Linked DNA regions of Pigmentibacter sp. JX0631. The protein of the gene in region 1 interacts with the protein of each later gene in a pairwise test. Links are inferred from orthologs where the notes say so. Each region holds a gene or a part of one and is shown in the gene's direction. Other genes may lie near its edges. The genes, in order: QEJ31_RS06985 and priA.

Region 1 (8,947 bases):
GACCATAAGATACTGAAAGAAAAACGAGCCTTAATACTTCAGCTGGATATTTTCCTAAAAAATCTTTAATCGCCACATAGTGATTAGTACTTTTGCTCATTTTTTCGCCGTATAGAGTAACCATTCCTGCATGCAACCAGTTTGTTGCAAAAGGCTTACCAGTTGCACCTTCGGACTGTGCAATTTCTGCTTCATGATGAGGAAATATGAGATCTCTACCACCCATATGTATATCGATGGAATCTCCAAATTTTGAATGAATCATGGCAGAACACTCAACATGCCAGCCAGGACGACCATCTCCCCAAGGAGATGACCAAAATATTTCACCAGGTTTGACAAATTTCCAAAGAGCAAAATCTAAGGCATCTTCTTTTGCTTCATCAACCTCAATTCTTGCACCTTTTTTAAGATCATTAATTTTATTTTTACTTAATTTGCCATACTCACTAAATTTTCTGACTCGATAATAAACACCTGATTTAGAAACATAAGCAAATTCTTTTTCAATTAATGTTTGAATAAGGGAAATTATTTGCGGAATTGACTCTGTTACTTTAGGCTCATACTGCGGCCGAAGCAAATTGAATAATTCTAACATTTCATCTTGCTCACCAACATAACGAGAAACTATATCACTGCAAGAAACACCTTCAGAATTAGCTTTATTGATAATTTTATCATCAACATCTGTAATATTTCTAGCCCATTCTATCTCATAACCCTGATCAGCAAGAGTCCTATAAAGTAAATCATAAGAAAAAAAAGTTCGACTATGACCTATATGAGTATTTCCGTATGGCGTTACTCCACAACAATACATTTTAACCTTACCTGCACTTAAAGGATTAAAAAGTTCTTTTTTGCCTGTAAGAGTATTAAAAAAATGTATTTTCATATGAATTACCCAAATATTTTGTCAAAAAACCCGTTATTGTTTTTTACGTTTTGCCCAACTTTTTGCGCAAATGCACGCAAATGCTCTTCTGCCTCTTTATTTACTTTCGTAGGAATCTCAACACTAACTTCAATTACAAGATCCCCTTTACCTCTACCATATTTTTCTAATTTAGGAATACCTGCTCCCTGAACTATGAGTCTTTGTCCTGGTTGTATCCCAGCAGGTATTTCAATTTTACGTGGCTCTTCTTCAAAACAATCAATACTTACGTCTGTACCTAAAATGGCTTGAGCTACACCTATTTTCAATGAATATACGAGATCAAACTCTTCGCGCTTAAAAAATGGGTTAGATTCGACTTCGATGAAAACATATAAGTCTCCAGCTGGCCCTCCATTCGCACCACCTTCTCCTTCTCCAGAAACACGAAGACGCATGCCTGTATCTATTCCCGCAGGAATTTTTACATTAATATTTGAAGATTTTGTTTGAAATCCCGAACCTTTACAATCGCTACAAGGAGTTGAAATACTTTTTCCGCTTCCATTACAATCAGGACATGTTGAAGCATAAGTAAAAAAACCTTGTTGTACTGCAACTTGACCTTGCCCACGACAAGTTGAACAAGTCACAGGTTTCGTCCCTTTAGCAGCACCAGATCCTTCACAAGATGAGCATGCTGATTTACGAGGGATTTGAATTTTCTTTTCTGTCCCAAGTACAGATTCTTTAAACGTTATTTTTAAATCGTAACGAAGATCACTACCCTTCCTAGCTCTGTTACCGCCGCCTCTTTTTCGTCCGCCGCCCATTCCAAAAAGATCTTCAAATATTGAACCAAAATGTTCAAAAACATCATCGACGTTCCCAAATCCACCGCCGCCAAAACCAGCGCCATTCACTCCTGCATGCCCAAATTGATCAAATCGTTGACGCTTTGCAGAATCGCTGAGAACTTCATATGCTTCAGCTGCTTCCTTAAATTTTTCTTCTGCTACCTTGTCTCCAGGATTACGATCAGGATGATACTGAACAGCAAGTTTACGGTAAGCTTTTTTTATTTCGTCTGCAGAAGCATTCTTTGATACCTGTAAAATGTCATAATAGTTACGTTTTGTACTCATCTAATAATACTCCAGGAAACTGTCGGGGGTTTTTGTGTACATTGCGACAGAAAAAAATAGTTGCGGTCAAAACTTAACCCCGATTTTGTAAGAGTCAACAAGGTCTAATCTATTTTTATAATATTTATAATTCAATATGAAAGTCTACAACTCTTGAAATATAAGAATAAAAAAAGATTTAAAAACCGCATTAGTAACATGAACACTAACACTAGTATTCGAAAATTTCTATTATTTTTTTAAACTTTAGGAGACAGTTAGCCTGTGGCAAGACCTACTAAATTTGTTTTTAATTCGCTTAATGATTTTGGATAAGTTAGGAGAGCTTTTAAACGATTTGTATCTTTTGCATTAGGCACAAATACTCTAGTAGCAGAAGTATTTGTCAATATTGCTCTAGCAAGTTTATTATGCAAATCATGACCAGCCTTGTTAGCTATTACATGTCCCAGTACTGGCATACCTATTAAATGCAAGTCACCAATGCAATCTAGTGCTTTATGCATAACAAATTCCTGAGCATTGCGCAGTCCTTTAGCATTCATAACACCAGTTGTTCTTGACACAACGATAGCGTTATCTAAAGATCCTCCTTTTGCTAAACCTTTTGAATGTAGAAAATCAATTTCTTCTTTCAATCCAAAAGTACGTGCAAAGGAAAAAAGTTCACAAAATGATTTTGCCGTGTAATCGAGGGAGATAGCTTGTCTGCCGATAGCTTCCACATTACCAAAATCAATTGCATACGAGATAATAGGTTTTTTTGATGGTTCAATGCGAACAAAACGAGTTGGATTTTTTTCATCGACCACTTCTATTGTGTTTTCAACAATTATAACTTTTTTGGGTTCAGACAATTCCTGGATTCCAGCTTCATCTAGTAGCACCAAAAAAGGTGCGGAAGATCCATCTAAGATAGGCATTTCACTATTATTAATTTCAATAATTGCATTATCGATACCAAATCCATAAAGTGCGGCCATCAAATGTTCAATAGTAGAAACATAAACCTGCTGATTTCCAATTCTTGTTGCTAGGCTCGTATCAAAGACAGCAAAAGGATCTGCTTTAATATAAGGTTTTCCTGGAAGATCAGTACGTTGAAAAAGAACTCCAGTATTTGCTACAGCCGGTCTTATTTCTACAGATATTAAGTTTCCTGAATGAACTCCAATACCTGAGAATGATACGCTACGTCTGAGAGTTCTTTGAAAGTTCGTCATTCTTTCCCCACGAAAACAGCAAGTATAAAAATTATGAGTGATATATGATAAATAACTATCTACCACATAAAATGAGCACTAACAATTAGCACTATAACAAATTGCTAGCAAGCCTCTTCAAATGGTTAAAACGGTCATCTAGCATCCCTACACCTTCATCGGAAAGTATACTTAATTTTACAAGAGAATTTTACGTCAATGAAAAATTTCCTTTAAAACTTTTTGACGACTACAATCGTTTAGCTTGACCAGGATCTGTTCTAGGTTGCGTAAAAAACCGTCGGCTGTAAAAACGCAATTGACGCAAAAGTATCCTGACTATAAGCCTAGGAAGGGAGCATTTTTTATTCCCATAAATCATTTGTTTTTATAAGTAAGGAGAATTGCTTATGTCCGGAGTTAATAAAGTCATTCTTGTCGGAAGGTTGGGACAAGAACCTGATATGCGCAGCACAACCAGCGGACAACAAGTCTGTACTTTAAGTATTGCTACAAGCGAAACTTGGACGAAAGATGGAAATAAAGAAGAGAGAACAGAATGGCACAGAGTTGTATTATGGGGTCGTCAAGCCGAACTAGCTCATAAGTATTTGAAAAAGGGCCGACTTGTTTACATAGAAGGAAAACTTCAAACTCGCTCTTGGCAAGATCAGCAGGGACAAAAAAGATATACAACAGAAATTGTAGCAAATAACATGCAATTTTTAGAAAGTATGAATTCTAATCAAGGCCGTGATATGAATGATATCCCACCAGCTAATGATATAAATGACTACTATTCTGGTCCTAGTAATTATGACTCAACTTCTCCTACCAGAAATAGTTCTTCATCTTCATTCAGTAGCAACTCTAGACCTATGGATGATGACATCCCTTTTTAAAAGGCACTAGAAGATTTAGATATTATTTTTTCTGACCAAAATGCCAAATCAAATTATAAGGAAATGCTTCTATTGAAGAATAAAAAGGAAAATAATTTCCATTCTGTGTAAAGATGTTGATTTGTTTTTCTCCTTGATATTCAGGGTAAGGATTAACATAATTTCCATACATAACTGTTCCGTTATTTGGACTACTTGCATATACCTCTGCTCCAACACTAAACGCATTTGGTAAAACATTAGTTGAAGGATATACACGATCTGGATAATAACCCATTGCTAAAGTTGTCATCTGAGCAGAGGAGTCTCCTGTAACTAGGGTTAGGTAATATCCGGATTGCGCGTTATTTTTATCAAGATGATTCACTTGAAATATAAAATCGTTATTCTTGTTTTTGAGTGGTGTTCCAAAAGCAGGAGTGCCTGGCATTTGAATAAAATTAGCACAATACATATTATAACAAGATTTAGAACCATAATTATCAACACTAGCAAAAATAAAAATACTTGTTGAAGGAGACGACGTAAAATATGAACTTGCAATCAAACCAAACTCAACAGAATAAGTCCCTTCTGAACCCCTATTAATAAGCCAAAATTGAGCTATTGAGTGATCCGCATGACTTGCTGGAGTAACTGACTGCAATTGAGGACCTCGAAAAAAAGCTTCTGATTTTTTTGTTTTAATTTGAATAAGTTGATTATTTTCGTTTACACCTTGCTCCCATGTATAGCCAGAACCTGAGCTATTAAATAAAATATTTGGATCGGAATTCAAAGAAAAAAAATCTTTTTTATTGGTATATTTAGAAGTCAATAACATTTTTGTTGGACGAATAATTGCTACACTGCCATAAGGACATTCAAGTGATGAATTGACTTCAAAATTACTCCCCACTCTTACCAATTCAGAAAAATTTTGAGAAAAACTTTCTTTAACTTCATCTATTAAACTCTCTGCTAATTTTGGAAAATCTATTAGAGCAGGTTGTTCCGCAAATGGAATACAATCAACGACATAGTTATTTTTTTGAATTGAATTTAAGATATGTACTTTCTTGTAGTAATCAACAATTTTTTGCAAAAAAACGGCCTTTTCTGGAGTTTCTGGTTCATACTGAGAAATTGTAGTAACAAACTCTTGAAGATTATTTGAGGTATAAATACTAGGCTCTTCATTAACAGCAGAGAAAAAGTCTGCATACGAAGAAAATTGTAAAAAAAATACTAAAGAAACTACAATAAATTTTATTTTGTACATAACTTCTCCTAGAAAGAAAAAAGCAAAACCTTTTTTCGGAGAATTAAAAATTTACTGAGAAAAATATTCCTCATTATGTCAAAAAATTGAAATAATAGACTTTCTGTTGTTAACATAAAACTCTTTAAAATTATATTGTGACATTACAATCTAGGTTATTGTTTTAATGGTAAATTTACTTAACATGTAGTGACTTCAATATTTAGAAAAATAGAAAATATATTAATATTTATGAATATTATTCCCTACTAAATCAAGGTATTAGTTTAAATTATATTACTTAGAAATTCCAAGTTCTTTCAATTTTAGATCATGCTTGGCTTCAACTTCTGCAACTTTTTCTGATAACTCATTCATTTTATTTTTATATATAAAACTATCTAGTTGGCTTAACCTATTATAAATCTCAACATAATCACGTCTCTCAGCTTCTGTTAAATTATTATTATTCAGTCTCTCAATTGCATTATCTCTTTTAATTTTCTCCAATAAAAATGCTTTTTCTTCCTCTGCTTGTTCAATATTAATAGGTTCATTTTTATTACTTGAATTTACGCTGCTGGCAGATGAAAGATATTCTTCTTTATTTTTTATACTATCTGTATTTTTTGTTGTAGAATTAGGTAAAGAGGCGTTAGTAGGAAAATTATATTTCTTAGTATCTGTACTTTGCTCTTCAATTTCTTTTTTTAGTTCTTTCTTATAAAAAAGAAAAATACTAAAAAAACATATTGAAGTCATCAATAGTGAAATAATACCAACTTTTTTATTCATACCAATAACCTTTAAATCTTTGTATACTACGGTTTGTAATCAAATGTTACATTTCCTAAATATGTATACGGTTTATTGTCTTGCACTTCCATTTTTTTATACAACGTTTGGTTATCAATATTTAGAATTACTTTTCCTGATTCTTGAGATACTATTTGTTCATAAATACTCAAAAATATTTTTTTGTCAAGATCAAATTTATTAATTTTATCCAAAGATTCTTTTAAATACATTCCTGACAAAACCAAATTTTTGTTTTTAGAGTTATAAGCACTCAAATCATAGTAATCATTACTATGCAAAAGCATATTTTGATATACTGCTTCTATTTCGCTTCTTTCAAGTAAATATGTTGTTGTTGTTTGTTTTCCATACTTACCAGAAAAAATCATTTTAATTTTTGCTTTCCCTGAATATAAGTCACAAATTAAATCGCTTGCAGAAATTTCCGTGCTAGTATAGCCATTATTAAAAAATAATTGATTTAAAAATTTATCTGTTTGAGGTTTTATTTCATCTTTACTATCAATAATATTTGTTATGGAATTTTTGTCATAATCAATTGTATAAGTTACTTTATCTATTTGAAAACTATTATCTAAATCAAACTTTGAAATATCAGTATGCATAACTTCAGCTGCTTTATCTAATACTTTCCTTCGAAAATTACTTAATGCAAAAGATACTCCTGAATTCAAATTTATCAATACAGTTCCATTTTTTCGAACCATATTTTTTTGTTCAATTCGCATTGATTCAGGAAACATCTGATTCACTGCATTTCTAGCTCGAGATTCTACGGTAGCACAATTACTTACATTTACTCCTCCAGGATAAAAATTTCCTAAACTTACATTAGAGAAATTCAAATTCCCATTTAAATATTTTGGGAAGGAAATAAACGATATAGTATTGTAACTATCAATAGTAAAAGTAACTGGTTCTCTACTTTCTAGTATATTTATTTGATACACATTTTGTGCATTTGCACAGCAAAATACTAAACTTAATTTGAATAAGACAAATTTATTTAATAATTTCATTATTTTTCTCTTATAAAAAAGGGCTCTAATTTTTAGAGCCACAATTATTTACTAAATGTTAATGATCCAGAACGATCTATGATTTGAAATTCAGTTACTTTATCTTCAACCCAAATATTTGTTTTGCCTTTAAAGGCCGCAACTGCGTTTGAACTACCAAATATTGAACCAACAGTTCCTAAAACAAAAGATCCAATTTGGCAGTAGTAATGATAACATTTACCTAAACTATTAGCTGCATACATTACACCAGATGTTGGAGGAGATACTAATCCTGGAGGTGTACTGCCAGCATTCATCATAGCAAATTGTCTTAAAGCTCTATCAATTAAAAGCGCACGTTCTTCACGTTTTATATCGTCTTGTTCTTCTTTAGTGTAAATATAATCTCCATCAAACTTTAAATCAAACCAATCGCTTGAATTTTTATCTTCAACAACTGAATGGACGCTTGATGTAGAAAACCACCCGCCAGAAGTAGATTTCTTTTCAATTCTAGTGAACATATTATAAAAATTATATTTAGCCGTAAATGAACGAGTTTGTTTTGCTTGATAAGTATAATTAACATTCAAACTTATATTTGCAGATATATTTTGAATGTCTGCACCAGGAGCTGGTACGTTAACATTTGTATAGTAAACACAAGCTCCATTTAAATTTAATCTAACTTTTCCAGATAAACTTCCAAAAGGAAATTGAGCAGCAACTTCCTTATCATGAAGAGTTGGAAGTGGAGAATTAACATCTATATTATTTATAGTTTGTGACTTAATTCCAGGTATAGAAGAATCAATTACAGTTGAAACACTTGCGTCTGCAGCACCTGAATCATTTTTCAGTGAAGCAATAAAATAAGCATCTTTAATAGGAAGTTGTTGCCAACTTAAATTTAAATTACGATTCATGTTGCTAAAATCGCTTACTAGGCTCGCTGAGTTTATATTAAAGACCATAGTAGCAGTTAGGCCTTCTAAAGGAACATATTTTTTGTAACTATTTAGAGCAGCTTCTTCAATATCATCTACCATTTTTTGCAAGTCAGATAATGGTTTTACGCTTTCTACATATTTAGAATCATAGTAAGCATATTCATCATTGTAACGTTGATATTCTTTTTTAGTAAAATTATAATTATTCTCAGCGCTGGTTAAATCTCCTGCAACAAAAATCTTATAAGAAGCAAGCGTTGATTCATATTTATCTTTAGCAGCTTTGATATCTTCAGGACTAGCACCTAATAAAACAAGACGATCATAAGTCTTCTTAGTTTCTGTTACTTGATCAATAAAGTCTTTTTCTTTAGTAGCTGCTTTATTATATATAAGTGTTGCTGAATCAAAATCAGCTTTCTTTTCTACTAAAGTTGAGTAAAGTTTATCTCTTTGAATCTGAATTGGTTCATAATCTTTTATCATCTTATTTATTTTCTGAATAATCACTAACTTTGTTTTAGCACTCTGCTTTATTGCTTCTTGATCTAAACGTAACGCAGGACAAAAACCTAAATTCTGATTTTGCTGAACTGCACTGACTGAAACTTTTCCAACACTTGGTGGCAAAACATAAGCGTTTTTACATTCCTCATCCATTAAAAATCCTGCTGAATTAGTTGGAGTATTCACAGTTCCTAGTTTACATTTATTTGTAATTGTAGGACCACCTGCAAATACTTGCGCTGGTAACAGAATTACTGAAAATAGACCAAAAGACACAAGTCGTAGTGACATTTATCTCTCC
Region 2 (8,999 bases), 1.6 Mb from region 1 along the record:
TTGTTTATCTAAGGAAAATCTTCATGACAAAAATTGAAAATTCCGAGAAAATGGAATTTAATAGACGTGATTTTCTTCTAAAATCTTTAGCATTATCAGGATATGCGCTAGCAGTTTATCCATTGGCATATTCTGCTATTCAAACAGATCAAAATGGAATTGAAGTGTCTGATGTTAAAATTCCAGTTGGCAAAATAAAAATTCCAGCATATCAGGCTTTTCCAAAAGGAAATAAACCATTTCCAGTAATTATTATTTGCCATGAAATTTTTGGAGTGCACGAATATATAAAAGATCTTTGCAGACGGTTTGCAAAATTAGGCTATTATGCAATTGCTCCTTCCTTATATTTTAGGCAAGGAGAGGTAAATAATATTAAAGAAATTTCAGAAATAATAGCAAAAGTAGTTTCTAAGGTAACAAACAAACAAGTCAATACAGATCTTGATGCAACCGTTAAATTTGTAAAAGAAAGTAAAAAAATTGATGCTAATAAAATGTATATTACGGGTTTTTGTTGGGGTGGAAAAGCAACGTGGCTTTATGCTGCGCATAATCCAGAATTAAAAGCTGCAATTGCTTGGTACGGACCTTTACTATCTGCTGAAAAAACGCAGGAGGAATTTCCAATAGATATAGCAGCTAAATTAAAAGTTCCCGTTTTGGGTTTATATGGAGGTAAAGACGCAAGAATTCTTCCTGAGCATATTGAAAAAATGAATAGTGAATTAAAAAAAGGAACTAGCAATTCAAAAATAATTGTTTACCCTGATGCAGAACATGGTTTTTTTGCTGATTACAGACCTTCTTATAATCAAATGGCTTCTGATGAAGCATTGCGCGAAATGTTGAAATGGATTAAAGATCATTCTTAAATTAATAAAAACATAGGATCGTTATGAATTCCTACTTGCTTATAGAAACACGAGATCATTTTGAATCACTAAGAGTTAATCATTCTTATCAACTAGCAGTTGATTTAAAAGAGAAAAAAAATGAAGTAAAATTATTTATATTACAAAATGCAGTTTTTTCATTTCGAAATAATATTAATATTTATGATCCAATTGAAAATATTATTAAAAAAGATATTCCAATTTTTATAGATGAATTTTCGATTAAAGAAAGAGGAATAGATAGAAATAATTTAAGAAAAGAAATTGTTATTTCATCTATGGACGTTATACTAGATCATCTTGTTAATAAAACTAAGGTTATCTGGCATTCATAAGGTAAGAAAGATTTTCTATGAATAATTCTGTATTGACTTTCGTATTAATGGATCCTCCGTTTGAGAATGCTCGCTCGACAAGTGCCTTAAGATTAATACATCTTGCAGTTGCAAGAGGCATTCATGTAAATGTATTTGCTTATGAAGGAGCTGTTTCTTTAGCATTTGAAAAACAACTAGCCCATGCAAATCCTATCCATAATCGCTCTTTAGAAGAAGAAGATCATCCAACCACTAAACAATGGATTGCATCAATTTTTGAGAAATCTAAGGAAACTGGAGCAAAAATAGACTGGGTTCAATGTGGATTTTGCGTAGATGAAAGAGGTGTTTTTGAATTTTCGCCAAATTTAAGACGCAATGGTCCTGGTGAGCTGTTAAAATTTATAGAGAATTCAGATAATGTTTTAGTTATCCCAACTCGATAATGAAAGTATCATTTATGAAAAAAATATTGCAAATTATTGAGTCAGCTTACCGAGGAACTATTGAAGAACAGGATGATACTGTTATCTGGATTTCACACTTCTTAAAAGATGCAGGAAGTTCAATTGATCTATTACTAAAGGGAAACGCTATCAGTTATTTATTAACTAAACAAGATTCTTCTGGTCTTGTTTTTGGTTTTAAAGTACAAACACAACCTGCAAAAATATATGAAGATTTAAGAAAAATTATGGAAAAAGGTGTTCTAATTTTTTATGTCTATGAAGATGCTTTAGAACGTGGTTTTGAAATGGAAGAAATGATATTTGGACCACAAGGAATAGCGCGAGCAGATTTTCCAATTCTTTTTGAAAAATATGATCATATTTTGCACTGGTAAATTTTAGGAAAAAAAATGACAAATAATATTTTAACTGCTGTAAATTTATATCAGGATATTTTTAGTGATGTTTTAACGAGTGAAAACGTTCTTGAACGATTTACATGTTACTATCAAACAACTCCTGTTCCTTTATGGAATACTGCTTTTCACAATAATACTTACTATTCTTATGAAGATATATTGAAATTAAATACTTATTATAAGTTAAAGAATATTCAGGGATATTTTCTTTCATTTGATAATAAATACCAAGAATTCTCTATTTACAATGGTTCTTTTTTTTATTTAAGCAAGAATAGTTTTAACCAAGATTTTTTGATTAAACAAAAAATTTCTGTGAAAGAAATTAAAGATTGTTCAGAATATTGTAAATATCTTTCAGTTTTATTTGAAATAGATTTGGAAACCGAAAAAGAGTTATGTGCTATGTTGAGCCTTAAAGATAGAAAATATAAAAACAAAAATTTTTGTGCTTATATTGATGGTGTAATATGCGCAACAATTACTATTACTTTAAATGAATTTGATAATGCTTATATCTCTAATTTAGCAGTATTTCCCGAATTTAGAAAGAAAAATTTGGCAAGTTTATTAATTCATTTTCTTATTCAAGAATTTTGTGATAAAAATATCTATACTTTAACTGCAAAAAATAGTGTTTTAAGCCAATTTTCATTACCTAATTTAGGATTTCAAAATATGGGTGAAATAAATTTAATTCCTTTAGAAAAAATGAATCATACCATGCAAAACTTTTAAATATTTTCCTTTGCTTTCCAATTATGCAGCTTAAAATTGCCATTTAAATTTTTTTCAAAAATCTTTAAATGCTTTTTTTTGGGGCAAATTATATGTCTTTCTTTGGCAAGAGAAAGCATTGGTAGATCTGCAATATGATCACTCCATCCACTGTGCCATTCAATATTTGTGCCTAGTATTTTTTCTATTCTTTTTATCTTTTCTGCTTGATAACAATTTTTCGATTTAAGAATAACTCCGCCTGCAAAATAAGTTAGTTCACTTCCAATGATAAGCCGAATATTTTGTACTTTACCGTGTAGCATACCTCTTACCCAAGTTTGTCCTGACGCTGTGACAATAACAATTTCAATTCCTTGAGATTTTAACTGTTGAAATGTAGGAATGACTTCTGTAAATAAAAGAGAATTGCTTTCTGTGGCTAAAATATTTCGCAAAAATTGTGCGCAAAGTTTTTTATCTTTTCCAACCGTCAAGCTCCAAAGTATGACAGACTTGGCAAAGGTTTTATCCAGTCTAAAAATTGCAGTTGCTAATAAAAATGGCGTCCATAATAATAAAAGAAAAAGCCGGTAAGGTTCATTTGAAATAATTTTTTTTAAGATGATTAAAAAAGAATCTTTCGAAATTAGTGTTCCATCAAAATCAAAAAAAGCATAGCGAATTTTTTCCATTGAAACTCCAATTTATGGGATCCAAACTTAGTTAGACAGTTCTTATTCCCAGTTTAAGAAGAAAATGGCAAAATTTGAAGAAGTAAGCAAGTTTTTTAGAATATGCTTATCTCACTTGTCTCCATATATGTGACTTAATTTTCCTTCAGCCTTTAATTTTTTTAGTGCTTCATCAATTTTATTCAGAAGTGGTTTCTGATTCCGTGATTTTAGGATTGCAATGTAATTAGGGTCTAGATTGAAAGGCTTTTTTAAGATCCTAAACTCATTTCGTCTTTTTTGAATTTCAGGATTTTTGGCACCCATTATGGCACTATTCAAACCTTCAGCCCCAGGACCAATTAAAAATCCATCTATTTTATCTTGTAAAAGAAGTTCTAATTGGCTTTCTATACTAAAGGTTTCTACATAGTTAAAACCATTTTCTTTGAGCATTTTTTCAAAGATATAACCATAATTTGCTCCACGCAGAGCGGCTATTTTTTTATTTTTCAAGTCTTCATAAGTCTCAAATTTTAATGGATTTTTTTTTGTAGTAACGACTACTATTTTATCATAGTAAAGTGGTTCTTCTGAAAAATCAAAAATCTTAAGTCTTTCATTTGAACGTGAAAAACCAATTATAGCATATTTTCCAAGATTTGCATCTTCTACTGCTTTAGGCCAATTTTGTAATTTATATTCAGCAGTTAAATTTATTTCTTTTGTAATAATATTCATAAGTTCAATTAAATAGCCTTTGGGATGTTGCATTTCATCAAGATAAATTTTTGGAGCACGGGAATTATTGCCCGTGATTATTAATCTATCTTCTTCAGCTATACTCATGGTGCAAAATAAAAGTAGTAAACAAAATAAAATGTTTTTAAAATATGATAATAGCATGGAAAAAAGTCCTTTTAAATTTCAACAAGTATATCATCAAAATAATTTAGACACTAGCATTTTTAAGTTTACCTTGGAAATATTTAGCTCAATATTTAATCCTTGTTTTTTTAAAGGATGGTATTAAGAAAGAGATCTGTTTTGTGTTAAGTGAAGGAATGAATAGGGCAGGTAATATGGCATCTGAATTAGGCAAAATAAAATTTGGCAAATTTGGAGTAGTTGGCTCAACGGGACTGCTGCTAACTTACTCCATACCAATAAATTTATTTGATATAATAGAAGGCACATTTTGTTTAGTACCAATGCGTTCAGGGAAAAATATCAAAATTTATGTCGCTATATTTCTAGAATTTTGCGAAGAACCTAGTTTTGTTTGTCAAAGTATTATTCAAGAAGTTCCTTATACAAGGCATTTATCTAAACAATATATTTCTTATCTACTTTGGATATCTGAATATTATTTACATCCAATTGAAAAAATTATTCCATTAATTGCGCCACAATTTTTATGGAATACTACAAAACATAACATATTATTTAAAAGAATAAGTAACTATATTAAATGTATTCAAAAAGAAGAATATACTCTTATTTATAATCAAAAAAAGGAAAAATTAAAAGGAGAAATTCAATATCCTAAAAGAGATGAAATACATTTGAATAAAGAGCAAAGTGAAGTATACGAAAATTTAATTACGTTGAATGAAGGGGTTGTTTTATTACATGGAGTTACTGGTTCTGGAAAAACAGAAATTTATTTAAAATATGCTCAATATATTTTATCTAAACAAAAAACAGTATTAATTTTAGTTCCTGAAATATCATTAACACCACAAATGACTTCAAGGTTTAGAGCTCTTTTCGGTCTAGATTTAGCAATAGTTCATTCAGGACTTACAAATTTAGAATATGAAATTGAATGGTTTAAAATTCATCTTGGATTGGCTAAAGTTGTATTGGGTGTTAGAACTTCTATATTTTCCTCAATACAAAATCTAGGTTTAATAATTATTGATGAAGAGCATGACAGTAGTTATAAATCACAAGATTCCGTTGCGTATCATGCCCGAGATCTTGCCATAGTTAGATCAAAAAAAGAAAAAGCTGTCTGTATTTTAGGTTCTGCTACCCCTTCAGTAGATTCTATGTATAATGTTACACTTAAAAAATATTACTACTATAAATTAACCCAAAAATTTTCGAAACAAAAAGTTGATCATGTAATTATTGATAGTAAAAAATATCTTCAACTAGATAGAAATAAAAAGAATTCCTTGACCGCTTTAAAATCTTCACAAGTAACATTTTCTGAAGATGTTATTTGTCCTGAAGTATATGAATTTTTAAATCGTAAAAAAGAACTTAATGAACAAAGTATTATAATTTTAAATAGAAGAGGTTATGTTAATTTTGCCGTTTGTAGCCAATGTGCATCACCACTAAAATGCCCGAAATGTTCAGTAACAACAACTTTACATCAAAAAGGTAAAATTGAAATTTGTCACTATTGTGGTTTTAAAGAACAAATAAGAAATAACTGCCCCACTTGCCATGCAAATAAATTTATTTTTAAAGGAGTAGGGACTCAACAAATTGAGGAATTAATAAAAGAAAAAATTCCTGATTTAAAAATTGCTCGTTTAGACAGAGATGTTCTTACAAGTAATTCAAAATTAAACCAGATTTTAGAAGATTTTCGTACACATAAAACAGATTGTTTAGTTGGTACCCAAATGTTGGCTAAAGGACATGATTTCCCATTAGTAACTTTAGTTGTTGTTTTGCATGTTGAAGATGCGCTTTTTCTCCCTGACTTTCGTTCAGGTGAAAGGACGTTTCAATTGCTAAATCAAGCAATGGGCAGAGCAGCAAGGGGAGAAAAATCTGGTACAGTGGTTCTACAATCTTTAATAACAGGTCATCCAATCATTGATTTTGCTCTTACAAATAATAGTGATGAATTTTTTAACAGAGAATTGACATTAAGAAAGTATGGTTTTCATCCCCCATTTTCAAGACAAATTCTTATCGAAATTAATGGAAAAAATAAAGATAAAGTTGATAACCTTGCAAATAAAGTAAAAGGAATTTTAATTCAGTTTTGGCAGGAGCAAAAATTTGCTATGAACTCTATAAGACTAGCTGGCCCCTATCCTGCAGTAATCGAAAAAATTAATAATTCTTATCGCATTCAGTTATGTATTAGTTCTATTAAAGAAATTCATCCTTTTTATTTATTTCCTAATTCTTTTTTTAATGACAAAGAATTGATAGGGCATTGTAAAATTGATGTAGATCCCTCTTCATTTTTATAGATACTAAAACAATTTAACCGATACTTGTTTTGGATCATTTCATTCTAATATTTAAGGATGATGTATGGCTCAAAAGTCTGAAAATGCAGATAAAAATAATAAATTTTGTGTGCTTATCATTGAAGAAAAAAGTGATTTAAGAACATTTTTTATGGGAGTTTTAACAAAATCAGGTAATTTTGAGGTTAAAAATGCTGCAACACCAATTGAAGCATTAGATATTGTCAGTAAAGAAGCTGCGCAAATCCATGTTATTTTGTTTGATTGGGATATGAAGGAAATGAGTGGTGATGTTTTTGCGCAAAAAATAAAAAATGAAGTGAACTACGATCATATCGAACTTGTTGTTTGTTCTGCAGCAATTGCACAAGATGATAATTTTCTTCTAAATGAACTAGAAATTTATCATACAATGCCAAAAGTAGTAAATGCGGTAGATTTTTTGCGAAATATGGAAGAAATTAGGGCAGAATATTTTAACTCACAAAGTATTCAAACAAAAATTAAAAATTTAAAACATTTAATTCACGAGTCTGATTTACAAGCAATTGATTCTTTATTTTCTAATCAAGAAGTAGAAAATGAAATTACAAAAAATTCTAAATATACCTATCTTGGAGGAGAAGTTAGAATTCTACATAAGAAATATCAAGAAGCTATAGAATTTCTTAAACAACATTTAGAAAAAAATAGTGCAAATAAGTTAAATGAAAATTTAAAAACATTAAACACTTTAGGAAAAGCTTTGTGTTTAATAGGAAATTTTCAAGATGCAACGATGATCTATGAAAAGTTAGAAGCTAAAAGCCCAAATAATTTATCACATAAAATAATGCTCGGAGATGCATTATTAGGTCTTGATGATGTAAAAGGTGCTGAGAATAAATATCAAGAAGTTTTAGAAAAAGATAATACAAATAATGCTGCGCTAGAGGGTATGATTAAAACAAATTCTACTGTGGGAAATTTTGATCAAGCAAAATCATTTTTTGATAAAATTCAGGGAAATTTTGAAAGTAAAACACTTGCAAGTTTTTTTAATAATCGTGGTGTTGCTTTAGTTAAAAATGGTAAAATAAATGAAGCAATTATTTTTTATGAAAACGCTCTCCAATTCTTCGACAAATACAAATCTCATGTTTATTTTAACTTAGGAATGGCTTATTATCGATCTGGTAATATCACAAGTGCTGTGACTTGTTTCCAAGCAGCCATTGCGCAAGATGCTAAACTAGCTGAAGAAAAAGTTATTTTACGGGAGTTAAAAGAAAAAGGTGCAGAAAAATTTACCGAAGACTATCAGCAAGCCCTTCAAAAACGAAAAAAGTAAATATTTAGTATCATTAATTATATATTTAATTTCTGCTTTGACTGTTACTTGGGCAATTCAACTTTATGCATCTGGAAAAGTTACTTCTGGCAATCCATTGTTTATTTTAATAGCATTAATTTTAAGTACTTGGTTGCCCTTTTTTATTTCCTTAATGATTGCCCTCTTTTTTAAAATTCCGCTATATTATTTAGCATTAATGCCAAGGCTTAATAAAAAATTATTTTGGGCTATAATCGTTCCCTTATTAACTGCAGCTATCGGTTTGCAGTTTAGCATTAATTTTTCTCAAATATTTTATCAAGAATCCAATGAAGTTTTATTTCTATCAGGTAACACAGTTTATAGTATATTGCATCTCTTTTTAGTTCATCCTCTTTCTATTATTTTTTTTACTTGTATTTATGCCATAGGCTTAGAAGTGCAATTTCGTGGAATTCTAATTGAGCTTTTTAAAAAAATAGGAATTGCAAATGGCTGGTTTTTGGCAGGTGCATTTCAATTTTTTTGTTTTCTCCCCTTTCTTTGGTTTGGTTACTTTGGTGGCGGGGCGAGTAATACTTTTTACTGCTTATTATTTGCAATATTATTTGTGGGTCAATCAGGTTTTTGTTTCTGGTTATCGACATTTCATAAATTTATGACTAAAGATAAAATAGGTATAAATACAAAAGTTGAATCTATGAGATCACTATTGGTACCAATGATTTATTCTTGTGTTTTTTATTTTATTTATTTTTTTATTGTAATAAAGTTTTTTATTGAAAATGGAAATATGTGGATGTCAGGCCCAGCTAATGGTATAACTGTCATGATACAATCATTCATTACTATTTTTTTGCTCATGACGAAAAGGTTAAAACACTAATATGTTTTGGTACCAAAAAAAATTTCATACCTTTGTAAAACAAGTGATTTCTCCAAAAGTATCCTCAGTTGATAAAATTCTCCAAAAAGCTATGAGTCGACAAAG

The links.
Region 2: the proteins of QEJ31_RS06985 (region 1) and priA interact in binary tests that used the Escherichia coli proteins (3 or more experiments, as listed by UniProt). The link is inferred for Pigmentibacter sp. JX0631 from one-to-one orthologs.

Annotation. Positions count from the first base shown.
Region 1 is NZ_CP123622.1:1,600,496-1,609,442, forward strand. Bases 2,496-5,383 are described here. They hold QEJ31_RS06985 (single-stranded DNA-binding protein), read left to right. Parts: upstream 2,496-3,637; coding sequence 3,638-4,129; downstream 4,130-5,383. Other genes in these bases: lpxC (UDP-3-O-acyl-N-acetylglucosamine deacetylase), read right to left, coding at 2,496-3,248; QEJ31_RS06990 (neprosin family prolyl endopeptidase), read right to left, coding at 4,152-5,383. Also shown: cysS (cysteine--tRNA ligase), read right to left, coding at 1-898; molecular chaperone DnaJ, read right to left, coding at 904-2,025; more of lpxC, read right to left, coding at 2,283-2,495; more of QEJ31_RS06990, read right to left, coding at 5,384-5,390; QEJ31_RS06995 (hypothetical protein), read right to left, coding at 5,667-6,164; QEJ31_RS07000 (hypothetical protein), read right to left, coding at 6,191-7,207; QEJ31_RS07005 (hypothetical protein), read right to left, coding at 7,252-8,937. UniProt on the Escherichia coli protein: Plays an important role in DNA replication, recombination and repair. Binds to ssDNA and to an array of partner proteins to recruit them to their sites of action during DNA metabolism. Acts as a sliding platform that migrates on DNA via reptation.
Region 2 is NZ_CP123622.1:26,372-35,370, reverse strand. The notes cover bases 4,169-7,108. They hold priA (primosomal protein N'), read left to right. Parts: upstream 4,169-4,521; coding sequence 4,522-6,696; downstream 6,697-7,108. Other genes in these bases: QEJ31_RS00110 (response regulator), read left to right, coding at 6,761-7,108; QEJ31_RS00120 (transporter substrate-binding domain-containing protein), read right to left, coding at 4,169-4,378. In the rest of the region: QEJ31_RS00150 (dienelactone hydrolase family protein), read left to right, coding at 24-875; QEJ31_RS00145 (DsrE family protein), read left to right, coding at 899-1,231; QEJ31_RS00140 (DsrE family protein), read left to right, coding at 1,249-1,659; QEJ31_RS00135 (hypothetical protein), read left to right, coding at 1,674-2,057; QEJ31_RS00130 (GNAT family N-acetyltransferase), read left to right, coding at 2,073-2,819; QEJ31_RS00125 (HAD-IB family phosphatase), read right to left, coding at 2,816-3,493; more of QEJ31_RS00120, read right to left, coding at 3,605-4,168; more of QEJ31_RS00110, read left to right, coding at 7,109-8,026; QEJ31_RS00105 (hypothetical protein), read left to right, coding at 7,971-8,894; QEJ31_RS00100 (ATP-binding cassette domain-containing protein), read left to right, coding at 8,896-8,999.